Regions from separate parts of the Neorhizobium sp. LjRoot104 genome, predicted to be linked through region 3. Evidence: riboswitches for the same ligand, from Rfam matches in the RefSeq annotation. Region 3 holds a riboswitch; each other region holds the start of a gene.
What was found. Region 3 has a riboswitch for cobalamin ahead of ACSQ8R_RS19145 (DUF1636 family protein). Riboswitches for the same ligand answer to the same signal wherever they lie in the genome.
Positions count from the first base shown of each region.

Region 1: linked by a shared signal. The riboswitch ahead of ACSQ8R_RS02145 (aromatic ring-hydroxylating oxygenase subunit alpha) and the one ahead of ACSQ8R_RS19145 (DUF1636 family protein) in region 3 are both predicted to bind cobalamin.
Region 2: linked by a shared signal. The riboswitch ahead of bluB (5,6-dimethylbenzimidazole synthase) and the one ahead of ACSQ8R_RS19145 (DUF1636 family protein) in region 3 are both predicted to bind cobalamin.

Region 1 covers NZ_CAXURS020000001.1:446,570-456,109, reverse strand. Annotated here, with positions in the region: gene ACSQ8R_RS02175 (hypothetical protein) at 25-390, opposite strand; gene ACSQ8R_RS02170 (crotonase/enoyl-CoA hydratase family protein) at 474-1,232, opposite strand; gene ACSQ8R_RS02165 (acyl-CoA dehydrogenase) at 1,244-3,037, opposite strand; gene ACSQ8R_RS02160 (transporter) at 3,448-4,443, shown strand; gene ACSQ8R_RS02155 (BA14K family protein) at 4,513-4,965, opposite strand; gene ACSQ8R_RS02150 (BA14K family protein) at 5,156-5,578, opposite strand; gene ACSQ8R_RS02145 (aromatic ring-hydroxylating oxygenase subunit alpha) at 5,686-6,930, opposite strand; cobalamin riboswitch at 7,032-7,262, opposite strand; gene ACSQ8R_RS02140 (DUF6656 family protein) at 7,428-8,042, shown strand; gene ACSQ8R_RS02135 (L-threonylcarbamoyladenylate synthase) at 8,076-9,053, shown strand; gene ACSQ8R_RS02130 (FAD-binding oxidoreductase) at 9,080-9,540, shown strand, end outside.
Region 2 covers NZ_CAXURS020000001.1:1,530,191-1,539,730, forward strand. Annotated here, with positions in the region: gene ACSQ8R_RS07830 (NAD+ synthase) at 1-735, shown strand, start outside; gene ACSQ8R_RS07835 (TolB family protein) at 752-1,582, shown strand; cobalamin riboswitch at 1,610-1,797, shown strand; gene bluB (5,6-dimethylbenzimidazole synthase) at 1,879-2,565, shown strand; gene ACSQ8R_RS07845 (hypothetical protein) at 2,566-3,267, opposite strand; gene ACSQ8R_RS07850 (NADP-dependent malic enzyme) at 3,408-5,747, opposite strand; gene ACSQ8R_RS07855 (UDP-2,3-diacylglucosamine diphosphatase) at 5,980-6,783, shown strand; gene ACSQ8R_RS07860 (MFS transporter) at 6,893-8,080, shown strand; gene dgcA (N-acetyl-D-Glu racemase DgcA) at 8,050-9,033, opposite strand; gene ACSQ8R_RS07870 (ABC transporter permease) at 9,187-9,540, shown strand, end outside.
Region 3 covers NZ_CAXURS020000001.1:3,903,245-3,912,784, forward strand. Annotated here, with positions in the region: gene ACSQ8R_RS19125 (cobyric acid synthase) at 1-847, opposite strand, end outside; gene cobO (cob(I)yrinic acid a,c-diamide adenosyltransferase) at 851-1,465, opposite strand; gene ACSQ8R_RS19135 (CbtA family protein) at 1,462-2,226, opposite strand; gene ACSQ8R_RS19140 (CbtB domain-containing protein) at 2,239-2,415, opposite strand; cobalamin riboswitch at 2,453-2,681, opposite strand; cobalamin riboswitch at 2,741-2,947, shown strand; gene ACSQ8R_RS19145 (DUF1636 family protein) at 3,053-3,463, shown strand; gene cobW (cobalamin biosynthesis protein CobW) at 3,460-4,497, shown strand; gene cobN (cobaltochelatase subunit CobN) at 4,515-7,859, shown strand; gene cobG (precorrin-3B synthase) at 7,856-9,169, shown strand; gene ACSQ8R_RS19165 (precorrin-8X methylmutase) at 9,166-9,540, shown strand, end outside.

The DNA of each region.
Region 1 (9,540 bases), 3.5 Mb from region 3:
GCTCGGCGGAGGACCGCCGGCCGTTCACCGATCCAGATCGAGCGTGCCGCTGCCGACGACGCCCGAGCAGCGGCAACGGCCTCCGACCCGACCCGGTTCTGCGTTGCAGACAAAGGGGCGACGGCGGTCCATGCTCGGCGGCGGGGAGACGACGCAGACGTAACGTTGCGGGCGGGGGCGATCTCTATCGCGGTCACGGTCACGGTCGCGATCCCTGTCCCTATCACGATCGTCGTCGCGGCGGATGATGACGCCGTTCGGGCCGATAGTCACGGAAGGGCTCTGGGCGAGCTGCAGCGGCTGGCTCCGTGAGAATGGCAGCATCTCGGCCTGCGCCGGCGCTATTCCCAGAAGCAATACGAGCAGGCACGACCAGAAACGATGCGACATTCTTTCCTCCCAGGTTATGGAGGCAATCTAGCGCCGAAGCTGCGTCAAAAGAAGACGGGAGCAGCGTTTCCCATGGGACACCGTTAACGTCGCATGAAGGCCTCGAAGGCGGCTCGCGCCTCCGCGCTTTTGAGCTGGGCGGAGAAATGCACCAGTTCCTCATCCATGCGGGCGAGCACCGCGTCGCGCGGCCCGCGCACCAGATCGCGGGCGATCTTCAGGGCCTGCGGGGGCTTCTTCGCGAGGCCGACGGCAAGTGCCAGCGCTTCGGCTTCGACCGCGTCCGGCTCGACGATCTTCCAGATCAGACCGGCATCGAGCGCGGCACCGGCCGAAAAACCCTCGCCCGCCACCAGCATGGCAAAGGCGCGCTGATGACCGATGACCTTCGGCGCCAGCAGGCTGGAGGCGGCTTCCGGCACCAGCGCCAGATCGACGAACGGCGTCTTGAACAGGCTGCGGGCGGAAGCGACCGTGAGATCGCAATGCATGTTCAGAGTGGTGCCGATGCCGATCGCCAGGCCATCGACGCCGGATACAAGCGGTTTTTCGGCAAGCGCCAGCGCCTTGATGAAGACGGCGGCGGCGGGCGCCTCCTTGGAGCCCGACATGGCATAGGCCAGGAAATCGCCCATGTCGTTGCCGGCGGAAAAGCAGCCCTCGGTGCCGAGGAAGGCGACGGCGCGCACCGCGTCATCGCGGTTGGCCTCTTCGAGCGCCGCGGTCATGCGGTGGTACATGGCCGAAGTGATGGCGTTCTTCTTTTCCGGCCGGTTGAAGCGGATCACCATGACGCCGGGGTGGGCTTCGGGACGCTCGACGAGGATATGGTTGTCGCTCACAGATCTCTCCTTCAGGCCAGGATCGCGCGGGCGGCTTCAAGGCTCGCTGCGCCTGAAATGACGCGGTCCTTCAGGGCCGAGGTTTCGGCGAGCAGGTTCTCGGCCATGAAGCGGCAGAGCGCGACCCGCTTTTCGGGACCGCCATTATCGGCAGCGACAAGCGCGCCCTTGGCGAGGTAGCAGCCGGTCAGCACCAGGCCGAAAAGACGCTGATAGGGCGTCGCGCCGGCGAGCGCATCGGCCGTCCTGCCGGCAGCCTGGGTGTCGAGGAGCCAGTTGGTGGCGGTTTCAAGTGCTGCGATGGCGGCCCTCAGACGGTCGCCGGTTTCGCCGAATGCCGTATTGTTCGAGGCCGTGACCTTGTCGGCGATCTCCTTCAGCTCGCCGATGAAGCCGCGCACCTGGTCGCCGGAGGAGAGCGGCAGCTTGCGGGTCACGAGGTCGATCGCCTGGATGCCGTTGGTGCCCTCGTAGATCGGCGCGATGCGGGCGTCGCGCAAGTAACGGGCAGCACCCGTCTCCTCGATGAAGCCCATGCCGCCATGCACCTGGATGCCGAGCGACGCGACGTCGACGCCGGCGTCGGTCGCGAAGGATTTGGCGACGGGGGTCAGAAGCGCTGCCCGTTCGGTCCAGTGGCGGGCCTCGTCGCCTTCGGTATGGTGCGACATGTCGATCGCGTGGGCGCAGGCGTAGCAGATGGCGCGGGCGCCTTGCGTCAGCGCCTTCATGGTGATCAGCGTGCGGGCGATATCCGGATGCTCGATGATCGGACTCATGCCGGAGCCCGACCAGCCGGGCGCCTTGCCCTGGGTGCGCTCGCTCGCATAGGCAATCGCCTTCTGGGTGGCGGCCTCGGCGATCGCCACGCCCTGCATGCCGACCGCAAGCCGGGCGTTGTTCATCATCGTGAACATGCAGGCGAGGCCCTTGTTCTCCTCGCCGATCAGCCAGCCGACGGCGCCCATGTCCTCCTCGTTTCCGGGAGAATATTTGCCGTCGCCATAGATCATCGTGCAGGTCGGCGAGCCGTGGATGCCGAGCTTGTGTTCAATCGAATGGCAGAAGACGTCGTTGCGTGCTTCCAGCGAACCGTCATCACCCACCAGGAATTTGGGCACCAGGAACAGCGAGATGCCGCGGGTGCCGGCGGGCGCATCGGGAAGCCGCGCCAGCACCAGATGGATGATATTGTCGGCCGCGTCGTGCTCGCCCCAGGTGATGAAGATCTTCTGGCCGAAAATGCGGTAGGTGCCGTCGCCGCTGCGCTCGGCGCGGGTCTTCAATACACCAAGGTCGGAGCCGGCATGCGGCTCCGTCAGGTTCATGGTTCCGGTCCATTCGCCGGAGACCATCTTTGCGAGGTACTTTTCCTTGAGCGCATCGCTGCCATGGGCGACCAGCGCCTCGATGGCGCCCATAGTGAGGGTCGGGGCCAGCGCAAAGGCCATGGAGGCGGAATTCCACATTTCGAGCGCTGCGACGTTCAGCATATGCGGCAGGTTCTGGCCGCCGAACGCTTCCGGCGCGGTCAGTCCGTTCCAGCCGCCTTCCCGCCAGTGCCGGTAGAGTTCAGGCCAGCCGTCAGGCGTCTTCACCTTGCCGTCCGTGAGACGGGCGCCCTGGGTGTCGCCGATCTCGCCGAGCGGCGCCATCTCGTTGCCGGCGAAACGTCCCGCCTCCTCGAGGATCGCCTCGACCAGATCGGCGCTCAGATCCCCGAACCTGCCGATCTCCAGGGCGTCCGCAAGACCGGCCACGTGGTTCAGGGTGAAGGCGATCTCCTCGACCGGTGCCTTGTACATGATGCTCCTCCTCCTCACGGGTTGCAGCCGCGACCGCGCTAGTCTAGCCGATTCTGTGCGGCCGGCATTCCTCCTATGCTTTTTACGTAAACGTAAACGGGATTGTCAACGTTCGTCGGTAGAGGGCGAACGGACGATACCTTCCGTCTCCGGCATTCGGCTAACCGGCAAGCACCGCATCCAGCCATGCCAAAGGGGCCGGATCGTTTCGGTCGGCGGCGGCGGCGACTTCGGATTGCTTGCGGTATTCGTCTTCTGGCAGCATATGAATTTCCAGCCGAGTTGAGCCACTGTCTGGCGCTGCAAGATGACGAGCCTAAGCTACTTTTTCTGCTTTGGAGAATCTTGTTGAAACGAGCGTTACAGAAGGGGTCTATGGAGTGATGCCTATGCTTCCGGATTCCTCGCCCATGTCGCTCATGAACCCCGCTGTCCCAGGCCTCGTCTGGGCCTATCGCTTTCATCCGGGATCGGCGCCCTGCACCCGGTTGCCCCTCGATGCGGCACGCAGCGATCTTGAGCCCGGAGACGGGTTCCTGTGGCTGCATCTCAATCTCGCCGACAGCCGGGTCAACGCCTTCCTGGAAAATTTCCCGGGCCTCACTCCACCGGCGATCGCAGCACTCATCACCCACGACACCCACGCTGCCGTGACGCTGGACGAGCAGCTCGTCTACGGCACGCTTGTCGATTTCCAGCGGGAATTCGACAGCGAGACACGCAATATCGGCTGGCTGCATTTCTTCGTCTCGGACAGGCTGATCATCACCACCCGGCTGCAGCCTCTGCGTTCGGTCGACCGGGTGCGGGCTGCGATCGAAAAGAACGCCTCGCGTTACAAGAAGCCGATCGACGTGTTCGAGACGCTGGTCGCCGAATTCCAGCGCACGCTGATCGCCCTGGTGATGGAACTGACCGAAGAGATGAACATCATCGAGGATTTCGTCTACGACAACACCCCACGCGACGAACGGCGCCGTCTCGCGCCGATCAGACGGACGGTGGTCAGGCTGCACCGGCATCTGAGAACCGTGCTGACGCTGCTCAGGCGCGCCGCGGCGACCGACGACGACGAGATGCCGCCCGGTTTCGACGACGCCGCCGCGCGGCTGATCGGAAGGCTGGAGGCGGCGGACCACGACGTCTACGCGCTACAGGAACGCGCCCGGCTGCTGCACGAGGAAATCGACTCGAAGCTCTCCTCCGAAACCAACCGGCACCTCTACATCCTGTCGCTAATGACCGCCTTCCTGCTGCCGCCGACCTTGGTCACCGGCTTTTTCGGGATGAACACCTCGTCGCTGCCTTTCGAAGGGGGTTCCGGCGGGACGGCCTATGCCTTCGGCCTGATCGGCGTTTCGGTGCTGGCCGCCTGGTGGCTGTTGAAGCGCACCGGAATTCTCTGACCGCTGAACAAATGAAAACCCGCCCGGCTATGATACCGGACGGGTTGGATAGTGCCTGTCAGGGCGCTCTTAGAAATAAGGCGAATAGCAGGTCTGGCGTGGGCCGTAATTCGGCTGGAACGAGTTCGAATAGGCGTCGTAGGACCGGTAGCGGTCAGCGCACCATTCGTAATGGCGCGGATTGATGTCGTCCCCTCCGCCATAGACCGGCGCCGGCTCGACATAACGCGGCTGGGCAGCGATGGCGCCGCCGATCAGGGCGCCGGCACCGAATGCCGCCAGCGGAAACCAGTAACCGTTGTGGCGGCGATAGCCCGGACGGTAGTCGCGATAACCGCGATGCCCACGATACCAGCCGCCGCCATGACGACGGTACTGCACGAGGGTGACCTCCGCATTGGCGTTCGTTTCGATCCCGGCGGCCGGAGCGGCCGGCAGCGGCATCGCCTGAGCCGGCATCAGAGAGCCGGCGAGAACGGCAACGGAGATGCCCGCAACCGCGATGTTCTTCAAAAGAGTCATGTTCAGTCCCCAGATCCCTTGTCCATGTTTCAATTTTCGACAGCCACTTGTTTTAATATGCAGCGGATTTGAAATTTGCCGAGACCTTAGGAAGTTCATCCTGAATGCGCAATTAACGGGCCCCGCGACGAAGCAAGCCCGGTTGCGGCTTGTCCGCGACCGGGCTTGGCTTCAGATGAACGATGCGTGCTTATCTGTAAGGCGAGATGCAGCGTGCCCGCACGCCGGCGCGCGGCACATAGGTGTCGTCCCAGGCGCGGTAGGTGCGATAACGGCTTTCACACCAGGCGACGTGCCGGTTCGAATACTGCGCGCGGGGGGCTTGAATAGCACCACCGATGATCGCGCCGGCACCGAAGGCCGCCAGCGGGAACCAGAAACCGTTGTGATAGCGATAGCCGGCGCGACGGTCACGGTAACCGCGATGACCCCTGTACCAGCCGTAGCGGTCACGCCGGAAGTCGCGACGGTACTGGACATTGGTGACATCGCCCGCGGCCGAAATGCCGGAGGGAGGAGCCGGCATCTGAATGGCCTGCGCTGGCACAAGCCCGGCAAACGTGGTCGCGACGGCAACTGCCACCGCTGTCAGGCGTAGACGAAATGCGTTCATGCGGGGTGTTTCCTCATCTGATTTTTAATCAGAAAACAACGCCGGACGAAGCAATCGGTTCCTGGAGGCAGGCCAGGCGCCGATCAACGCCGATCACGAGCTGGCGATCATGCGACGATCGAAAGCTTCGCCTGGTCGCCCTGCAGCCGGTTCACCATGAAGTTCGAATACCATTCGACGAACTGCATGACGCCACCCTCGTGGAGCACGGAATAGGGACCCGGCTCATAGGCGGGCGAGCGGATGCCGAAGGCGTTTTCCTCGACGATCTGGCGGTCCTGGTCGTTGGTCATGTTCCAGACATGCGTCAGCTCTTCGAGATTGTAGTCGACGCCCTCGACCGCATCCTTGTGAACAAGCCATTTGGTGGTGACCGCCGTTTCCTCCGGCCCGAGCGGGGTGACGCGGAACGAGATCGCGTGGTCGCCGAGAATGTGGTTCCAGCTGCTCGGATAGTGGAAGAGCAGCATGGTGCCGATCGAATTGATCGTCACGTCGTCCGAGAGCTTGCGCTGCACGGCGTTGCGGCCGCTCATCGTGTAGCTCTCGGCATCCTCGATCAGCGGCATGCGCGCGACGCGGAACTGGCCGGTTTCGTCCATGCGGAATTCGCTCGGCAACCCCGCCTCCTCGCAGCGCTGCCAATGGGCGGCGATGACAGGATCGTCCTTGGCACCCTGGACGCCGGTCGCGGTCGGCGATTCCGGATAGGTGCGGCAGAGTTCCGGATGGTTCGCGGCGCAGTGGTAGCACTCGCGGTTGTTTTCCCAGACGAGCTTCCAGTTGCCCTTCTCGATGATCGTCGACTGGTGCGCGACCTTGGCTTCCGACAGGCGATGCGGGGCCAGATAGGGTTCGATCGCGGCGCGGACCGGCGCGAAATCAGGCGCTTCGTTGGCAAGGCAGATGAAGATGTAGCCGGCGACGCTCTCGCAATGGACCTTCTTCATGCTGAACTGGGTCTTGTCGAAATCCTGGCCCATCTGGCGGCCGACCAGAAGCGAGCCGTCCAGCTCGTAGGTCCATTGATGGTAGGGACATACGAGCCGGACCGCCGAGCCATGCTCCTTGGTGCAGACGCGGCTGCCGCGATGGCGGCAGGTATTGTGCAGCGCGCGGATCTGGTTGTCGCGACCGCGCACGACGACCACCGGATAATCGCCGATCTGCAGGGTGAAATAGGCTCCGGCCTTCGGCAGCTCGCAATCATGTCCGACGAACAGCCAGTCGCGATACCAGATCATTTCCAGATCGAGCTTGAAATAGGCGGGATCGGTATAGAAGGGCTGCTCGAGGCTGAAGCCTTCACGACGGTTCTTGAGCTGCCGCAGGGCCTGATTGCGAATTTCCATATTACCTTCCTCGTCAATGTGGACAGCGGAAGGACATGGAAATGCCGGCCGGCCTGAAAGCCCGCGCAACACCCTGTCCCGAACGCCCGCCGCGTCCGGTCGTCATCTTTTGTCCCGAGGCTGGTTTCCGGGCTCAGGAGCTTGTCCCTGGGAGGGACCGGCTCGGCGCCTTCCCGGGCGGCCTTTGCGGCTCTTTCCCAGTGGCTCATGCCGTGCCTTGTTGCTCCACCACCGTTGCGGGGGCAGCGCCGGATCGGATTTTGAAAACCCCTGCCGGCTTCCCAATTCTCCGCCTTCCCTAGTCAGGCGGCACCTCAAGATCGAGGCGGATATAACCATCGAGCGAGCGTGTCGCATAGGCAACATTGCGACATCGGCAACCGCGTTGGCGACAGCGGCGAAACGGCCCAGAATGCAACACTCCAGCTCCGCGAAAGCGAAACCTGTCATTAAGGGATAAGCCATAAAATCCCGGCGTGAATGGGAGCGACGCCACCGTGCAGGCCAAGGGAAAGATCCGTTATTACAAAGCTCCTCCACCAACGCCTCCAGCGCCGGTGGTGGCAAAGACCGCGTCCCATTCCGAATTCCTCCGGACAGGGCGCATCGCCCGCTACAATCCGATCTGGCTGCCGGAAGAGCGTCGCTACCTCACCCACACCGAAGTCGCAGAGCGCACGGGCAAAAGGCTCGAGGCCGCCGGTGAAACGAGCCACAACCGGATCAACTCCTTCCACCGCTCGATCCAGTTCCCGAAGATCATCTTTCACCACACGCTCGATGAGCGGCCGCATCTCGGCTATTGCCACGTCACTGCGGCGAGAACGCTTCTTCCGCGCGGCGTCCCGGTGAGCTGGTCGTTCTATATCGCCAACTTCTTCTCCAAGATCGGCGAGGAGGAAACCTTCTTCGAGCATATCAGCCCGGCCTATTCACGTATGTACTTTGCCGTCGCGGTCGAACGCGAGGCAGGTCAGCCGCTGCAGATCAACCGCACGATCCGCAAGAACGGCCTGCTGTTCCAGACCAACGATCCGATGGAAGCCATCAAGAACGTCCTGATGCTCGGCACTTCCAACGAAATGCTTCGCGAGATCATCAAAAGGCTTTGAAGACGCCACGGGCCGCGTTATTGACGGGCGGACATGACGGCTCAAATCATCGACATCACCCGGGATCATGACGGCGCGCTCGCCCAAGCCTGCGCCGTGCTTGGCGACGGGCTTCCCGTCGCGATCCCGACCGAGACGGTCTACGGGCTTGCGGCGGATGCCACCAATCCCGCCGCCATCACGCGCATTTACGAGACCAAGGGCCGGCCGCGCTTCAATCCGCTGATCTGCCACATGTCGGATCTCGACATGGCCGAGCGTTACGCCGTCTTCGACCCGATCTCGCGCAGGCTTGCCGGAGCTTTCTGGCCAGGGCCTCTTACCCTGATCCTTCGCCTGAAGCCCGAAAGCGGCATCCACGCGCTGGCGACGGCCGGGCTCGATACGGTCGGCATCCGGCTCCCCAAGGGTTTCGCCTCCGAACTGATCCGCGCCTTCGGCAAGCCGCTCGCGGCTCCCAGCGCCAATACGTCCGGCAAGGTGAGCCCGACCAGCGCAGCCCACGTCGCCGACGATCTGGGCGACAAGCTGGCGTTGATCATCGACGGCGGCGCGGCCCCGGTCGGTGTGGAATCGACCATCGTTCGGGTCGAGAACGGAGTGATCCGGCTGCTGCGGCCAGGCGGGGTAGCCGCGGAAGAGATCGAGAAGGCGACCGGGCTTGCGGTGATCCGGCCGGAGGGACCGACGGCAATCATCGAGGCTCCCGGCATGCTGGCCTCTCATTATGCGCCGGGTGCAGCGGTCAGGCTCAACGCCGACCATGTCGAGGCGGGCGAGGCATTGATCCGGCTCGGTTCGGCCCCGGTCAGGGGAATGAAACTCGCCGCAGCGGTTTTTGACCTGAGCCCGTCCGGCGACCTTGCGCAGGCGGCGGCAAACCTGTTCGATTACCTGAAGCGCGCCGACGCCACCGGCGCCGTCAGTATCGCCGTCACGCCCATTCCCGACCATGGGCTCGGCGAGGCCATCAACGACCGGCTGGCAAGGGCGGCCGCCCCCCGGGAATAAGCCGGGGCTAATAGGAGGAGACGCTTATGGACATTTCAGGGCCGAAACCAGAGCTTCTCGACCGCTTCGCGGCGATCGTCGGCGAGAACCACGTCCTGCGCGATGCCCGCGATCTTGCGCCTCATCTCATCGAGGGCCGCGGGCTCTACAAAGGTTCGTCGCCCATGCTCCTGAAGCCGGGTTCGGTCGAGGAAGTGTCAGCGATCCTGAAGCTTGCAAGCGAAACCGGCACGCCGATAGTGCCGCAGACCGGCAATACCGGCCTCGTCGGGGGGCAGACCCCGCGCACCGCTGGCCACGACCTGATCGTCTCGCTCGAACGCATGAACCGCATCCGGGACGTCGATCCGGTCGCAAACGTGCTGGTCGCCGATGCCGGGGCGATCCTTGCGGACGTGCAGAAGGCGGCGGAAGCCGTCGACCGGCTGTTTCCGCTGTCGCTTGGCTCCGAAGGGTCCTGCCGCATCGGCGGCAACCTTTCCACCAA
Region 2 (9,540 bases), 2.4 Mb from region 3:
CTCGGCGAGGAGAGGGTGCGCACGGTGATGCTGCCCTATCGCTATACGTCGGAGGACTCGCTGAAGGACGCCGCCGATTGCGCCAGGGCGCTCGGCTGCCGTTACGACATCGTGCAGATCGCCGAGCCGGTGGACGGCTTTTCGTCGGCGCTGGCCGAACTGTTCGAGGTAACCGAGGAGGGCATTACCGAGGAGAACCTCCAGAGCCGCGCCCGCGGCACGATCCTGATGGCGATCTCCAACAAGTTCGGCTCGATGGTGGTGACGACCGGCAACAAGTCGGAAATGTCGGTCGGTTACGCCACCCTCTACGGCGACATGAACGGCGGCTTCAACCCGATCAAGGACCTCTACAAGATGCAGGTCTATGCGCTGTCCGCTTGGCGCAACCAACACCTGCCGCCGACGGCGCTCGGCCCGAGCGGCGAGGTGATCCCGAAGAACATCATCTCCAAGGCCCCATCCGCGGAACTTCGGCCCAACCAGACCGACCAGGATTCGCTGCCGCCCTATCCGGTACTCGACGATATCCTGGAATGCCTTGTCGAGCTGGAGATGGGCACCGAGGAGATCATCGCCCGCGGGCATGATATCGCCACCGTGCACCGGATCGAGCACCTCCTGTATCTCGCCGAATACAAGCGGCGGCAATCGGCGCCCGGGGTAAAAATCACCAAGAAGAATTTCGGCCGCGACCGGCGTTACCCGATCACCAACCGGTTCCGGGACCGGTAGGAGAGGGATCATGGCCCTGCGCAGCTCGGTCGAGATCTTCAACATCCGAAGCCGGACGATGCGGGTGGTCTGGCAGACGGAAGCCCTGTTCGAGGCGCCCAACTGGTCTCCGGACGGGCAATATCTGATGCTGAACAGCGAGGGCCTGATCTATCGGCTGTCACCGGACGGTGACGGCGGTCCGCAACTTGTCGATACGGGCTTTGCCCTGCAATGCAACAACGACCACGGCATTTCGCCTGACGGTTCGCTGATCGCCATTTCCGACAAGGTGGAGTTCGGCAAGTCGGCGATCTATGTGCTTCCCGTCGGTGGCGGTGTACCGAGGCTAGTGACCCGGAACCTGCCGTCCTACTGGCATGGCTGGTCGCCCGACGGAAAAAGCTTCGCCTATTGCGGCATCCGCGGCGACGAATTCGACATTTATACGATCGGTATCGAAGGCGGTGAGGAGACCAGGCTGACCTTTGGCGAGGGCCGCAATGACGGGCCGGATTATTCGCCCGACGGCAAGTGGATCTATTTCAACTCCAGCCGCAGCGGGCTCATGCAGATCTGGCGCGTTCCGGCCGCCGGTGGTCCGGCGGAGCGGATCACCGACAGCGATTACGGCGACTGGTTTCCACATCCGTCGCCGAAGGGTGACAAGATCGTCTTCATCTCCTACGACGCCGATGTCCTCGACCATCCGCGTGATCTCGACGTCCGCGTCCGGCTGATGGACATCGACGGCGGCAATGCCGAGACGCTGTTCGATCTCTTCGGCGGGCAGGGCACGATGAACTCGCCCAACTGGTCGCCGGATGGTGATGAATTCGTCTATGTACGCTATTTCCCTGTCGCATGAGCGTCTTGCGGCGAAGACTGGGTAGGGGCATAACTGATCCGGTCAGGTGCCGGCGACAAGCCGGAGAATCGGGAATCCGGGGTGGAACCGGAACGTGCCCAACGCTGTGAGGTGGACGCCCGGCCGCAGGAATTCAGCCACTGGGAAACCGGGAAGGCCGCGGCGGGAGGCGGACGAAGCCAAGTCAGAAGACCGGCCTGACACGATAGACCGAACCCGCGCGGACGGCGGCAAGGTTTCGGACCTCTCCTTGCTTCCGAAAGGCTGGGGAGCGACGGCATTGTTGGGGATAAACGATGCGACCTGACCCTTTTGCGCATGCCTTGCGGCCCGCCGGTGAATTTTCCAAGGCCGAACGTACGGCCGTTTATCGGGCGATCGAGACCCGCCGCGACGTGCGCGACCAGTTCCTGCCCGATCCGCTGCCGGACGACCTGGTAAGGCGACTGCTTGGCGCTGCGCATGCAGCTCCCTCCGTCGGCTTCATGCAGCCCTGGAATTTCATCCTCATCCGCGATCAGGCGGTGCGGGAGGCCGCATGGACCGCCTTCTCGCGCGCCAATGACGAAGCCGCGGAGATGTTTCCGGATGAAAGCCGCGACCTCTATCGCAGTCTCAAGCTCGAAGGCATCCGCAAGGCGCCACTGTCGATCTGCGTCACCTGCGATCCCGATCGCGCCGGCCCGGTTGTGCTCGGCCGTACCCACAATTCGCGCATGGACGCCTATTCGACCGTCTGCGCCGTGCAGAACCTCTGGCTTGCGGCCAGGGCCGAAGGCGTCGGCGTCGGCTGGGTCAGCATCTTTCACGACGAGGACGTGCGCGGGCTGCTTGGCATTCCCGACCGCATCGAGATCATCGCCTGGCTCTGCCTCGGTTACGTCGATCGGCTCTATGGCGAGCCGGAGCTGGCGCTCAAGGGCTGGCGCCAGCGCCTGACTCTGGACGAACTGGTGTTTCATGACCGATGGGAGAACCGCTGACTATTGCTGCGGCTGCGGTCCTGCCGATTTCGGATTGCTGAGATCGATACTCTCGTCGGGCAGGAAGGTCGGCCCGACGGTGCGCACCTTCCTGTTCGGATCGTAGGCCCGCTCCGGTGGCGGTGTGAGTATCGGCGGCTGGACGGCGGCTGCCTGTGGCTTTTGTGGCGGGCGGGTGCGCAGGTTGGTGATCCCGGAATAGGGCTGCTCTTCCTTCGGAAGTTCGATCCCCGGCACCTTTCGCCGATCGTCGATAACAGGCGGCAGCGGTTCGAAAGAGGGGATGCAGCGCTGTTCGCGAATGGCGGCGAGAATGGCATTCCGCTCTTCCGAGGGCAGGATCATCTGCCGCGAACTATTCCGTTCCGCCGCCAGCGCATCGCGGCTCTGCTCCATTCTGTCCAGCGCATCCCGCATCTGGCCGCAGACCTCGGCATTCGGGCCGCCCAAAACCACGACGCTGCCATTGCCGCAACCGGCGCGGCGCATGTCGATCCTGAGCTCCCGGATATCGGTATTGTATTCGCCGAGCTGCTGGGCATAGCTGCGTGCCGCGGACGTGCTGCCGATGATCTGCGGGCTATTGCCAAGTTTCCGGTAAAGCGCCGCGCAAACGGCGGGGTCCCCCGCCAGCGCTGCGGCAGGCAGGAAAAACAGCGGTATGGTCAGCAGGCCGCGAAGCGGGATCGGCAATTCCGGCATCCTCTCCAGAGTTTGGAGATGGCATCATGGAACGTGCCGGTTGACAATCTCATAAAGCGGCGATCACCGCATGTGAAAACAGATCTCAGATACGGTGTGAGCCCCCAACGGGGCTCACGCCAATCGCGAGTTTAAACAACTTAAGATTGAATTTGTAAATTTGGCTGCGATGCTTCCACGACGGCCAGGGCCGCCATGTTCACCACGCCGCGCGACGTGACCGAGGACGACAGGATATGCGCCGGCCGGGCCGCCCCGAGAAGGATGGGCCCGACATGCAGGGCGTCCGTCAGGTTGCGCACGAGGCCGAGCGAGATGTTTGCCGCGTCGAGGTTCGGGAAGACCAGCAGGTTGGCTTCGCCGGTGAGCGAGCTGTTCGGCATGGCCCGCTTGCGCAGCGTTTCGGACAGGGCGGAGCCGCCCTGCATTTCGCCGTCGACTTCGAGTTCCGGCGCACGCTGGCGCACCAGCTTCAGGGCAGCCCGCATCTTCTGGGCGCTTTCCGAATCGCGCGAGCCGAAATTCGAATGGCAGATCAGCGCCGCCTTCGGAGTGATGCCGAACCGGCGGATTTCCTCGGCCGCGAGAACCGTGATCTCGGCGATCTCCTGCGCGGACGGGTTGTAGTTGACGAAAGTGTCGGTGAAGAACATCGCACCGCGCTGGGAGATCACCAGGCTGAGGCCCGAGAAGGCGCAGACGTCCGGCCGCTTGCCGATGATCTGGTTCACGTCGCTGAGATGCTTGTCGTAACGGCCTTCGACGCCGCAGATCAGCGCATCCGCATCGCCGCGCTTGACCGCGAGCGCGCCGATCACCGTGTTGTTGGTGCGCACGATGGTGCGCGCCGCTTCCGGATTGATGCCTTCGCGGCCGACCAGGGCGAAATATTCGTCGACATAGTCGCGATAGCGCGGATCGTCTTCCGGGTTGACCACGGCGAAATCGACATTCGGGCGGATGCGGATACCGAAGCGGGCAAGCCGCGCTTCGATGACCGAAGGACGACCGATCAGGATCGGGGTCGCCGTCTTTTCTTCGAGCAGGACCTGGGCGGCGCGCAGCACGCGCTCGTCCTCGCCCTCGGCGAAGATCACCCGGTTCCTCTCGGAAGCCTTGGCGGCGCTGAAGATCGGCTTCATCACGAAACCGGAGCGCCAGACGAAGCGGTTCAACTGGTCGAGATAGGCCTCGAAATCCTGGATCGGCCGCGAGGCGACGCCGGTCTCGGCAGCGGCTTTGGCAACCGCAGGGGCAATGCGCAGGATGAGGCGCGGATCGAAAGGCGAGGGGATGAGATAGTCGGCTCCGAAGATCGGCGTCTCGCCGGAATAGGCGCGAGCGGCAACGTCGGAGACTTCCTCGCGTGCAAGCGCTGCGATCGCCTTGACCGCTGCCATCTTCATTTCCTCGTTGATCGTCCGGGCGCCGCAATCGAGCGCGCCGCGGAAGATGTAGGGGAAACACAGCACGTTGTTGACCTGGTTCGGGAAGTCCGAACGGCCGGTGCAGATCATCGCGTCGGGACGGGCGGCGCGGGCGAGCTCCGGCATGATTTCCGGCGTCGGATTGGCAAGCGCCATGATCAGCGGCTTTTCGGCCATCTGTGCCAGGAGTTCTGGCTTCAGCACGCCGGCGGCGGAGAGGCCGAGAAACACGTCGGCGCCGCCGATGCTGTCGGCAAGGACGCGCTTTTCGGATTTCTGGGTGTAGATTTCCTTCCACTCGTCCATCAGCGTATTGCGCCCGTCATAGACAAGGCCTTCGATGTCGTGGACCCAGATATTCTCTTTCTTCGCGCCGAGCGAAACGAGGAGATGCAGGCAGGCGAGCGCGGCAGCACCCGCGCCTGAGGTAACGATCTTCACGTCGGCGATGTTTTTTCCGGCGAGTTCAAGCCCGTTCAGGACCGCGGCGGCGACGATGATCGCAGTGCCGTGCTGGTCGTCGTGGAAGACCGGGATGTTCATCTTTTCGCGCAGCCGGCGTTCGACTTCGAAACACTCCGGCGACTTGATGTCTTCGAGGTTGATGCCGCCGAAGGTCGGCTCGAGCGCCGAGACGGTCGAGACCATCGCCTCGATGCCGGGCGCGTCGATCTCGATGTCGAAAACGTCGATGCCGGCGAATTTCTTGAAGAGGACGGCCTTGCCTTCCATGACCGGCTTGGAAGCCAGTGGTCCGATATTGCCAAGCCCCAGTACGGCCGAGCCGTTGGAGACCACCGCGACGAGGTTGGCGCGGGCGGTATAGTCCGCGGCCATATCCGGATTGTCGCGAATCGCGAGGCATGGGGCTGCAACGCCCGGCGAATAGGCGAGCGCCAGGTCGCGCTGGTTGCCGAGCGGCTTGGTTGCCTGGATCTCCAGCTTGCCGGGCCGCGGGTAGCGGTGGAAGAACAGCGCCTGCTCGTCGAGATCGCCGCTGGCCGGCCCAGTAGCTGGCATCGTCGGCGATTTCGGTTTGTCCTGCGCGTTCATGTTTCCTCCTGGCTTGCTTGTTCTGTCTTTGAGGGGTCGAAAGGAGAGACCCCTCCTTACATCAATCAATCAGCAGCGACAGCAGCTAATTTGGGGTGACGGCGGAAATTGGAACACGGCCATCGGAGCGCCGGGGAGCGGCTTTTCCCCGCCCTGTCATCATCCTGAAACACGAGTCTGGTTTTGAAGCCACCAGAAGCGGCAGCGAAAGGACGACTTCGTGACCGGTGAGATGGATACACGGCATTTCAGAACGCTCTTCATTTCGGACGTTCACCTGGGCTCCAAGGCGGCCCGAACGGATTTTCTCCTGGACTTCCTGCGTTATCATGAAGCGGAGACCATTTTCCTGGTCGGCGACATCATCGATGGCTGGCGGCTGAAGCGCAACTGGTACTGGCCGCAGGGCTGCAACGACGTGGTCCAGAAGCTGCTGCGCAAGGCGCGCAAGGGCACCCGCATTGTCTACATTCCCGGTAACCACGACGAATTCCTGCGCTCTTTCCCGGGCACACATTTCGGCGGCATCGAAGTTGCCGAGCGCGAAATCTACGAAATGGCCGACGGCCGCAAATACCTGATCCTGCATGGCGACGAATTCGACGTCGTGGTCCGCAATGCGCGCCTGCTCGCCTATCTCGGCGACTGGGCCTATGATGCGGCCATCGTCATCAATATCGGCCTTGCCGCCATCCGCCGCCGCCTCGGCATGCCTTACTGGTCGTTCTCGGCCTGGGCCAAGCTACAGGTCAAGCACGCGGTCAATTTCATCGGTGAGTTCCAGCGGGTCGTCGCCGACGAAGCCCGCCGCAACAATGTCGATGGCGTCATCTGCGGCCATATCCATCATGCGGTCATGGAAGACATCGACGGCATCCACTACGTCAATACCGGCGACTGGGTGGAAAGCTGCACGGCGATCGCCGAGAACTTCGACGGCACGCTGGAGATGATCTCCTGGCAGAACATCGCCGCCACGGCGGAGATCAAGGCCTTGCCGGCGCCGCAATCCATCGAGGACATGCGGGCCGCCTGAGCGGCCTGCGACAGATCGACAGGCCGGTCCGAGGGCTATTTCTTGCCATAGGCAGGCACAAGGGTGTGTGTTAGGTAAGCTGAAACTTCAGCAACCCATCCGTGAAATCGTGATTCCCTTAAATACGGCGCAGACAGCGCCCCGGTTCTTCCAGTTGCGCTGTGCGATTGCCTATGGGGCGCCGCTCGGGGTGAACGGCGTGATTCTGCCCTATCTGCCCGTCTGGCTCGACGGGCTTGCCTTTACCGAGTTCGAAATCGGCATCGTGCTCGCTTCGCAGCTTCTCCTGCGCGTGGCGGCCGCCCCGGTTGCCGGCCTGCTTGCCGATCGCATGACGGAACGCACCCTGATGCTCGCCTGGTCCGGCGCGCTGTCATTGTTGACGGCATTCGCCATGTTCTTCACCCGCGACTTCTGGCCGGTTCTCATCGTCGTCGCCGTTCAGGCGGCGGTTTTCGCGCCCTATGCGCCGATCGTCGAATCGATCGCCGTGAGCGGGGTCCGGCGCTGGGGTTTCCAATACGGCTCAATGCGCGTCTGGGGCTCGGTCGGCTTCGTGGCCGTGACGCTCTTCGTCGGCGAGCTGCTTGGCTTCTGGGGTTTCCAGGCCGTGCCGTCGGCGATGGCGGTCGGTTTTCTCCTGACCGTCGGTGTTGCCTTCGCGGCTCCCAAGCTCGGCCGGGCGGTCGCAAGGCCGGACCCCGACAGGATGCCTCAGCCGAGTTCGCTGAAAAGGCTCGACCTGCATGTGCTGATGATCGGGGCATCGGTGGCGCAGGCCGGGCACGGCATGTTCTATACGTTCGGCACCATACACTGGCAGCAGGTCGGTTTTTCGAGCGGCTCGATCGGTGTCCTGTGGAGCGCGGCCGTCCTGTCGGAGATCATCGTCTTTTTCGCGGCCGGCTGGATCGCCCGAAGGATCTCGCCCTGGACGCTGATGCGGATAGGTTGTGCGGTGGCGGTGCTGCGCTGGACGCTGTTTCCGATGCCGCTCGATTTCTGGGGATATCTGGCGCTGCAGGCCACCCATGCGTTCACCTTCGCCTTTGTCCATATCGGCATCCAGCACCGGCTGGTCGAGGCGGTGCGCGAGGACCAGGAAGCCTCGATGCAGGGCGCCTATGTCTTCTACAACGGCGTTTTTCTCGCGCTTTCGACGGTGCTCTCCGGCGTCCTTTACCGCCAGTTCGGCCCGACGAGCTATGTGGCGATGTCTGTCCTGGCGCTGCTTGGCCTGTCGATCATCGCGCTTGCGGCAAGACTTCAGCCCCAGAGGGTCGCTTCCGGCGGGTAGACGAGGGAACCCTCGTAGCGCAGCCCGTCGGGCCGGTCGCGGGCCAGTAGCAGCGGCCCGTCGAGATCCGCATAGTCCGCATCCTGAGCAAGCAGTACGGCCGGCGCCATGGCGAGCGAAGAGCCGACCATGCAACCGATCATCACGGCAAATCCAAGCCGCTGTGCTTCCGCCTTCATCGCCAGCGCCTCGGTGAGTCCGCCGGTCTTGTCGAGCTTGATGTTGACCGCGTCGTAGCGGTCGCGAAGGCTTGCCAAGTCCTCCGTGGCATGCACGCTTTCATCGGCGCAGACGGAAACGAGGCGCCGGATCCGGGCAAGCGCCGCATCCTGGCCGGCCGGTAATGGCTGCTCGATCAACGACACATTGGTTTCCGCGGCAATCGCCATGTGGTGGGCGAGGTTTTCCTCGCTCCAACCTTCGTTTGCATCGACGATGATCCGCGCGGTCGGCGCGGCGTCACGAACAGCCCTCAGCCGCGCCTCGTCATCGTCCGTTCCGAGCTTGACCTTGAGAAGCGGTCGGTACGCATTCCGGGCCGCCTCCGCCGCCATGACCTCCGGTTCCCCGAGCGACAGCGTGAAGGCGGTGACGAAGGGTTTGCGGCTGGTGGCGCCGATCACGTCGGCAACGGGCCGCCCGCTCAGCTTCGCCTCGAGGTCCCAGAGTGCGCAATCCACGGCGTTTCGGGCAGCACCCGGCGTCATCCGTCTCTGCAGCTCTGCGCGTGTCAAACCGGCGCGGATTGCGTCGGCTATGTCCGCGATATCCTCCATGACACCATCCAGGCTTTCGCCATAGCGCTTGTAAGGCACGCATTCGCCGCGGCCGCAAAAGCCGTTCTCGCTGACGATGCAGGTGATGACCTCGGCTTCGGTCTTGGAGCCGCGGGAAATCGTGAAGGAACCGGAGATCGGAAACGTATCTATTGTGGCTTCGAGGTGACGGCTCATGGTTTTACGCGTCCCGTTGTGGCAAATCCCTATGACGCAGCTATATTGCCGGTCTGGAAAGTGCGATCAACCGCATCGTATTGAAACGCCTGACAAGCTTAAGCGCGAAAGAAACACGTGACGTTCCAGCCAGCCGAAATCAAGGCCGAAAATATGCCCGGCGACGGCGGTGAACGGTACGTGCTGGCCGGCGAATGGCGCGGCCCGACGATTGCGCCGGTGCTCAAGGAGCTCGAGCGGTTCGAAAGTGCCGCAAACCGCGGAAAGGTCGAGGTCGATCTTTCCGGTATCACCGGCATCGACACGGCCGGCGCCTGGCTCATCCGCCGGCTGATGACCGCCAAGGGCGGGCAGGGCGCAGACGCGGCCCTGGTGGGCGGCGAAGGCCCGATCCGGGAACTGATCGGCGTCTTGCCGGAGCACGCTCCTGCGCCGCCAGCGGACGGCGGAAACAGGAGAGGCCTGTTCGAACGCCTGTTTGCGCCGGTCGGCGAAGTGATGGTCTCG
Region 3 (9,540 bases):
CGTCGGGCTCCGCCTCCAGCGGATCGAGATCGTCGAAATTGGATATGTGCGACAGGATCGGCACCGCGATCCTGATCTTCGCGCCAGCCTTCCGCACCGAAGGCGCATTGAGGCCAAGCGCATCTTCGGCCGGAAGCCTGGCCGCATCGGCAAAATGCGGCAGCAAACCGATCGACTGCCAGCCAGTCAGATCACCGATCATCCGCATGCCGTCGGCAAACAGGGCCGGGTCGCCGCGAAACCGGTTGACGACAAACCCCCGGATCATCGCCGCATCGTCGGGATCGAGCACCAGCCTGGTGCCGGCAAGGCTGGCGATCACCCCGCCCCGGTCGATATCGCCGATCAGCACCACCGGCACGTCGGCGGCCCGGGCAAACCCCATATTGGCGATGTCGTTGTGGCGAAGATTGATTTCGGATGCGCTGCCGGCGCCTTCGACCAGGACGAGATCGGCCTGATTGCGGAGAATATCGAAACTCTCCAGAACCCGCGGCATCAGTTTCGGCTTGAGCATCTGGTATTCGGCGGCCTTTGCATTGCCTTCGACCCTGCCCTGCACAACCACCTGCGCACCCACCTCGCTCTGCGGCTTCAGGAGTACGGGGTTCATGTGGACGCTGAGCGGCACGCCGGCGGCGCGTGCCTGCAGCGCCTGCGCCCGGCCGATCTCGCCGCCATCGGCGGTCACCGCTGCATTGTTCGACATGTTCTGCGGCTTGAACGGCATGATCTTCAGGCCACGCAGCTTGTAGGCACGGGCAAGTCCGGCCACGACCAGCGACTTGCCCACATCCGAACCCGTTCCCTGAAACATCAGCGCCCGAGCTGGCTTGATCCCGGTCATAGTCTAGAACTCGATGCCGGCCTGGGCCTTCACGCCCGCCTTGAAGTGGTGCTTGACCAGCGTCATCTCGGTCACCATGTCGGCCGCCTCGATCAGCGCCGGCTTGGCATTGCGGCCGGTGACGACCACATGCAGGTCCGGCCGCCGCGCCTGCAGCGCGGCGACGATCTTGTCGAGATCCAGGTAATCGTAACGGAGCGCGATGTTGAGCTCATCGAGGATGACGAGCCCGATCGTCTCGTCCGCCATCAGCTCGATCGCCTTTTCCCAGGCCTTTTCCGCCGCAGCGACATCCCGCTTCAGGTCCTGGGTCTCCCAGGTAAAGCCCTCGCCCATCGTGTGCCAGACGACACGATCGCCGAAGACGGCAAGCGCCGGCTGCTCGCCGGTAGACCAGGCACCCTTGATGAACTGCACGACACCGACCCGGCGATTGTTGCCGAGCATGCGCAGCGCCAGGCCGAAGGCGGCGGTGGATTTGCCCTTGCCGGATCCGGTATGGACGATGAGAAGCCCCTTTTCCTGGGTCTTCTCCGCCACTTCCGCATCCTGAACCGCCTTGCGGTTCGCCATCTTGGCGCGATGACGTTCGACGGAAGCCTCGTCGATCTCCTTCACCGGGAAGCGAGCTTCGCCGGAGATCCGGCAGAAGCTTCCTCGCCGGCGCGGAATTTTTCGCGCACTACGCCGGCAAGCGCACCGAGCACCGCCCAGAACACCAGGTTGGTCGCATAAACGGCGTTGACGAAGCGGGCATAAAGATCCATCGGGACGGCCGTTTCATGGCTCGGCGGCAGCGGCGCGCCGATGAGATGCGGCGCGATCAGAAGCACGATCGCAAGCGCTGCGAACACGGCCGAGCGGGTATAGACGAGCAAGCCCAGACCCACTGCCGTGCAGACTGCCGTCGAGACCCACCAGATCTGGCGCGGACCGAGCTCGGCGGCCGGCATGCCGGGCAGTTCCGGCGGCAGGCCGAGGCCCGGTGCGAGGATGACGACGAGGAAGCCGGCAATGCCGAACATCAAGCCACCGCGCCAGCCCCGGAACCCGCCGAATGCCTCCGAAGCGGCGACGAGGACGAGAGCGAAACCGATGCCCGACAGCATGTCCGCGGCGAGCGTATAGATGAAGCGCTCGAAGCCATCGGCCGGAGCCCAGGCTTCGTCATCATGGTGGTGGTCGGCAGCAGGCGCCGCCGCACCGGCCGCTGCGGGCGCCGCGTCATGGCTGTGAGCGGCCTCACCGCCGGCATTTTCAAACACCTCCGCCTGCAGGATCAGCGGTACCGTGGAGAAGCTCTGCATCACGGTGAGCAGCAGCCCGGACAAAAGCCCGGCGATCACCGCCGTGAAGACGATGTTACGAAACAACGACATTGGGAGAACTCCTCAGTGGCAGGGGAAGGCGAGCGAGTGGCGCGTGTCATGCGCGGCATTGTGGACGACTTCCAGATGCGAGAAGCCGACAAAGCCGACGATGAACAGGCCGAGCAGGGCCGTCATGCTGAGGGGAATGATCTTCGAAGCGGAAATGCCGACTGCAGTTGCGGCAGAATTTTGTACCATGGTCTCGTCCTTTCGCCCTCCACCCGAGGGCCGTTCACGTTCTTTGCCGCCTCTGGCAGGTCTCCTGGCTCGCGGATCGGACGCCTTCTCCCGCCTTCCCAGGATACCGTTGGCCGGATTTCCCAGTGGCTTGACGGCCGAACGACCGTTTTGGGCAAAGACTTTCCGCTTACAGTTGCGGGGGCAGCCGCGGGTTGGACGGTAAATTTCCGTCGCACCGCATTCCCTCTAAAACCCTTTCGGGCACCATAGGCTCGGTCACTATAGACGAATTCGGCGTCACGGCAATCGCCTTTGCGACGCATTGACATGGGCCAGCGACCGGGCTTAGTTGAAAGGAGATGGTCCCTTTCCGGCAACGGGGAGGGCTAAGAGAGAATGCGGTGCGATCCCTTTTTCAGGATCAATGCCGCGGCTGCCCCCGCAACTGTAGGCGGCGAGCCACTTGCCGAGAGGCCACTGGGAAACCGGGAAGGCAGGCAAATGGCGGCGACCCGTGAGCCAGGAGACCTGCCGTCCGACAATTCTGCTTCACCGGGCGGGGTGCTCCGGAGGAAGTTTTTCGATCACCGCAGGCGGTTTCAGCCTCCTGCTCCGCGCCCCGATTTTTCGACCCCGGCGGGAACGCGGCTGACCGATGAGTGACCACCGACCAGATGATCCGGCGACCGCCAGCCCTGCGGATGTGACGATTTTCGTCTGCACCAATTGCCGCGACGAAACAGATAGCGAGGTCCGGCCGGGTATCGCACTGATCGCGGCGTTGCGCGAGGCGGCCGCGGGCAAGCCGCTTGCGGTCAAGCCCGTCACCTGCCTTGCCAATTGCGAAAAAAGCCCGAGCGCTGCCTTCAACCACCGCAGCGGCTGGTCCTATGTCTTCGGCCATCTGTCGCTCGACAATGTCGAGGATATCGTCACCGGCGCAATGATGCTGGCCGAGGACGAGCGCGGTTTCCTTCCCCTTCGCGGCCGCCCCACCTGCCTGCGCGGCAAGGGCATGACGGCCCGCATCCCACCCTTTCATCATCACGAGGACATGCCATCATGAGCGTTTCGTTCGACCGCGTTCCCTGCACCGTCGTTACCGGGTTTCTGGGGGCCGGCAAGACCACGCTGATCCGCAACCTGATCGAGAACCTGAAGGGCAAGCGGCTGGCGATCATCGTCAACGAGTTCGGCGATGTCGGCATCGACGGCGACGTGCTGAAGGGCTGCGGCATCGAAAGCTGCCCGGAAGACAACATCATCGAACTCGCCAATGGCTGCATCTGCTGCACCGTGGCCGATGATTTCGTACCGGCGATCGACCAAATTCTGGCCATGGAGCAGCGTGTCGACCACATCCTCATCGAGACCTCCGGCCTCGCGCTGCCGAAGCCTCTCGTCCAGGCCTTCCAGTGGCCGGACGTGAAAGCGCGGGTGACGGTTGACGCTGTGATTGCCGTGGTGGACGGGCTGGCGCTCGCCGAAGGCCGCGTCGCCGACGACCATGAGGCGCTCGAAGCCCAGCGCCAGGCGGACGGCTCGATCGACCATGACGATCCGGTCGAGGAAGTGTTCGAGGACCAGGTGGCCTGCGCCGACATGATCGTGCTCACCAAGAGCGACCTTCTCGACGCCGCCGGCCTCGCGACCGCCAGGGATCGCGTTTCGGCGCATCTGCCGCGCGCCGTGAAAATCGTCTCGGCCGCCAATGGCGCCATCGATCCGGCGGTGCTGATCGGCCTCGGCCTCGCCGTCGAGGACGACATCGAAAACCGCAAGACCCATCACGACGACGAACTGGACCACGATCACGACGATTTCGACAGCTTCGTCGTCGATTTGGCCGCGGTCACGGATGCCGAACAGCTTGCCGCCCGTATCTCCGCGACGGCGGAAGCAGAGAACGTGCTGCGCATAAAAGGCTTCGTGGAAGTCGCGAACAAGCCGATGCGCCTGCAGGTTCAGGCGGTAGGATCGCGCGTCAACCATTATTTCGACCGCGCCTGGGCACCCGGCGAAGCGCGGGCAAGCCGCCTCGTCGTCATCGGCGAAAAGGGCATCGACCGGGCCGCAATCGAAAGGATGCTGGCCGCATAGGAAGGCCCGAGGGAAGGATGCACATACTCGCCACCACATCGTCGTCGCTTGACGACCTCATCGAACCGGTCGACCTAGATCAGTCGCCGGGCGACGTGGTGGTGCTCTCCTTTTCCGGCAGCGACCTGAACGGGGTAGCGGCGGTTTGGGGTACGGATGGGTGCGGTGGCCGCGCAGATGACGGCAAAAACAAGTGCCAGCGTTCCCCCACCCCAACCCTGCGCCTGACCAATCTCTCCGATCTCCGCCACCCCATGTCGGTGGACCTGTGGATCGAAAAGACGGCTGCCCATGCGAAGGTCATCCTCGTGCGCATCCTCGGCGGCTACGACCGCTGGGCCTATGGCGTCGAAGAACTTTCCCGAGTGGCGCGTGCCAAAAAGATCGCGCTTGCCCTCCTGCCCGGCGAATGCAGCATCCGCGACGAGCGGCTGGCCGGGGCATCGACGGTTTCGCAAGATCAGCTTTCCGCCATCCTTGCCTGCTTCCGAGAGGGCGGCCCGGACAATATGCGGCTTCTCGCCAGACAGCTCGCCGCTCTGGCCGCAGGCAAGGCCGATAATCTCTACGCGGCAATGCCGATGCCGAAAGCCGGTTTCTACAGGCCGGGAAAAGGCATCGTCGAGACCAACGATCTCCTTTCGGGCTTTGCGCCGGATGCGCCGCGCCTGCCTATCCTCTTCTACCGCTCAATGCTGCTCGCCAACGACGCTGCACCGATCGATGCACTGTTCGAGGCGTTGCGGAAACGCGGCTTCGCGCCCGTACCGATCTTCGTCTCCGGCCTGAAGGATGCTGACGCAGTCGCCTTCGTCGAACAGGCGGTCTCGGACCTCAAGCCTTCCGCCATCCTCTCGACCACCGCCTTTGCCAGCGGCACCGACGAGAACGGCGAAACGATCTTCGACCGCAGCGGTGTCCCGGTGTTCCAGATCGTCATCGCCACTACGCGTCGCGAAGGCTGGGCGGAAAACCGGCGCGGCCTCAACCCCGCCGACCTCGCCATGCATGTCGTCCTGCCCGAGCTCGACGGTCGCATCCTAGCCGGTGCGATCTCCTTCAAGGCCGGTGACAATTCCGCCAGCCTCATCAACCAGCCGGAACCGGATCGGGTCGAACAGGTCGCCCACCGCATCGCCGCTTTCCTGCGGATGAAGGCGTCACCTCGCATCGAGCGCAGGATCGTCATCCTCATGCCGGACTATCCGAGCGCACCGGGACGCACCGGTTATGCCGTCGGCCTGGACGTGCCGCAAAGCGTACTCGGGATGCTGCGCGAATTGTCGGTAGCCGGCTATGATATTTCAGATATTCCCGAGAGCTCCCGTGACCTTCTCGATCGCCTAAGCGCCGGATCCGTGACCTACCCGCTCGCCGCCTACAGTCCCCTGCCTGCGGCAGATGCGGCCTGGGGAGCTGCCGAAACCGATGAAGACCTCGAAAACGGCGCTTTCCGTTTCCGTGCCGCCACCTTCGGCAATGTCACCGTCGCGCTCGCACCCGATCGCGGCCGCAATGCCGATCGCCGCGCCGATTACCACAGCCCCGACCTGCCCCCGCGCCACGCCCTGATTGCCTTCGGCCAATGGATGCGCGAAACGCTCGGCGCTCATGCCGTCGTCCATGTCGGAGCGCACGGAACGCTCGAATGGCTGCCGGGCAAGACCGTGGCGCTGTCGAAGGATTGCTTTCCCGAGATCGTTACCGGCGGCCTGCCGGTCATCTATCCGTTCATCGTCTCCAACCCGGGCGAGGCGGCAGTCGCCAAGCGGCGGATTGCCGCCGTCACCATTGGCCATCTGCCGCCGGCGCTGATCGGCGGCGGCCTTTCCGACGGACAGAAGAAGCTGGAACTGCTGGTCGATGAATATGCCCAGGCCGACGGGCTCGACCGCCGCCGCCGCGACCGCCTGGCCAAGCTGATCGTCGAAACCGCCCGCGATACCGGCCTGGCCGGCGAGGCCGGGGTTGCGAACGATGACGATCCGGATACGGCGTTGACCCGCATCGACGCATTTCTCTGCGATCTCAAGGATTTTGCGATCAAGGACGGCCAGCACGTCTTCGGGCGGGTGGCGCCCGGCGATGACGATCCATTGCGGCTCCGCAGCGCCGAGACCGAACGCCAGGCCTTGCTCGAAGCACTGGACGGAAAACACATCCGCCCCGGCCCATCCGGCGCTCCGGCCCGCGGCCGCCGCGACGTGATGCCGACCGGCCGCAACCTCTTCGCCAGCGATCCGCGCACGCTGCCGACGCCGACCGCCTTCGAACTCGGCAAACGCGCCGCCGACGAAATCCTGCGGCGTTATCTTCAGGACCACGGCGACTGGCCGAAAAGCCTCGTTTTCGATCTCTGGGGCAGCGCGTCGCTGCGCAGCGGCGGTGAGGAAGTCGCTCAGGTTCTCGCCCTGATGGGCGCAAAACCGGTGCAGGACATGGCGACGGGCCGGATCACCGGCATCGAAGTGCTGCCGCCGGCGGCGCTCGGCCGCCCGCGCGTCGATGTCACGCTCCGGATTTCCGGCCTCTTCCGCGACATGTTTCCGGCTCTCATCGCCTTGCTCGACGCCGCGATGCGCGCCATCGCCAACCGCGAGGAAGCACCGGGCGACAATCCTCTGGCCGAAGAGACCCAAACGCTCGGACACGTACCTCCGCGCATCTTCGGCTCGGCGCCGGGCACCTATGGCTCCGGCATCGAGGAAAAGCTCGCCGACGGCACCTGGGGCGAACGCGAGGAGCTCGGCCGCCTCTATCTCGATGCCACCAGCCATGCCTTTGGCGGCGCGGAAGGCGATGCCAGCCATGTGCCCGGCCAATTCGCGGACCGCATCGGGACGGCCGATCTTCTCGTCCATACCGGCGACGATCCCGGCCGCGACCTGTTGGACGGTTCGGCCGACGTCGCCTTCATCGGTGGATTTTCGGCCGCCGTCGCAGCGCTCGGCGGCAAGGCGGATGTCATCGCGCTCGACACGACCGACCCGCAAAAGCCCCGTGCCCGCTCGATTTCCGAGGCCGTGACCAGGGTGGTGCGCGCCCGCGCCGTCAACCCGCGCTTCATCGCCGGCCAGATGCACCATGGCCCGCGCGGCGCGGCCGAACTGGTGGAAACCGTCGACCGGCTGGTCGGTTTTGCCGAAACCACCCATGCCGTCCCGCAATCGCTGATCGAGGCGACCTACGACGCCTATCTCGGCGATGACAAGGTCCGCGACTTCCTGCTGAGCCAGAACCCGGAAGGCGCACGCTTCATGGCCGAGCGGTTCCGCTCCGCGCTTCGCCGCGGGCTCTGGCATCCCCGCCGCAACGCGGTGGATGCCGAACTCGAAATGCTCACCCGGGAGAAAGTCGCATGACGGCGCTTTCTCTCGATCGAAACATGTTGGACATGCGCCGCGGCGCCTGCCCCGCTTTGTCGGCTCCGATGATGACCGGCGACGGGCTTCTCGCCCGTGTCGCGCTGACCGATGCGATCACGCCGGCACAGCTGGCCGAACTCTGCCGGCTGGCTCGACGCCATGGCAACGGCATTCTCGATATTTCCGCCCGCGGCAACCTGCAGGTCCGGGGACTGAGCGAGACCTCGGCCCCGCTTCTCGACGCCGAGGTCCGCGCCCTGAACCTGCCGCTCCGCGATGGCCTTGCGGTGGAAACCCCGCCCCTGGCCGGGATCGACGGGACCGAGATCGCCGACCCGCGTCCCCTGGCAGAAGCGATCCGCCAGGGTGCGCGCGAGATTATCGGCCTCGCACCGAAAATGTCGGTGGTGGTCGATGGTGGCGGACGGCTCAGGCTTTCCGACCTTCTGGCCGATATCCGGCTCGTGGCCGTTTGCGCCGATGAAGGCGTCCGTTGGATGCTGCTGTTGGGCGGGACCGAAGCAACCGGGCGCGTTTTCAATGTTTTACGTGAAACAGAGGCCGTCTCCGCGACGCTGGCGGCGCTTCGAAAACTCGGTGAAATGGGAGCCAGGGCGAGAGGCCGCGATCTCGCCGCCGGCTTGCCTGCGAACGGCGCCCCCGGCTTGCCGGCCTCGCCTTTCGGCGCCTTCCGCGTTTCCGATAGCCTTTTTGCGGCGGGCATCGGTCCGACCTTCGGACAGACAAATGCCGAAAACCTGATCGCCCTTTGCGGTGAGGCCGAACGGCTGGGAATACAATCCCTGAAGCCGGCCTTCGACCATTCGCTCCTGTTTTTCGCAACGCAGTCCGCCTGCGAGGCGCTGGCCGCTTTTGCCGCCAATAACGGCTTCGTCACCTCGCCCAGCGATCCGCGTTCGGCCATTGCCGCATGCTCCGGAAGCCCGGCCTGCAATTCCGCGGCCATCGCCACGCACGAACTCGCCGCCAGGGCCGCGCAGGATTGCGGCGACCTGCTGGACGGGTCGTTCAAGCTGCACGTGACCGGCTGCACCAAAGGCTGCGCCCATCCGGAGCCGTCGGCGCTTGCACTTTGCGGGACGGCCGCCGGCCTTTCGCTGATCACCCAAGGAAAAGCCGGCGACGAGCCCTTTGCCTCGGTCGCTTTTGCCGATACCAACAACTCCCTTCGCCGCATCGCCGATCTTGTCCGAGACGAAAGGCGTGCCGGCGAAAATTCCGCCGCCTGCCTCGCTCGTCTGGGACCGCGCCGGCTTGCTGCGGCCGTTATGTCAGGACGACCATGAACAGTTACGATTACATCCGCGAAGGCGACGCGATCTACGAAAAGTCCTTTGCCATCATCCGCGAGGAAGCGGACCTCTCGGCTTTTTCATCGGAACAGGCCGAGATCGCGGTACGCATGATCCATGCCTGCGGGGTGGTCGAAGCGGCTCAGCATTTCCGGTTTTCCAAGGATTTCATCGCGCAGGCACGCGGCGCGCTTCATGCCGGCAAGCCGATCTACTGCGATGCCGAAATGGTGTCGCATGGCATCACCCGCGCCCGCCTGCCGGCCCACAACCAGGTGATCTGCACGCTGCGCGACGGCCGCACCATCGAGCTTGCAAAAACGCTCGGCAATACCCGCTCGGCGGCGGCGCTCGACCTCTGGGAC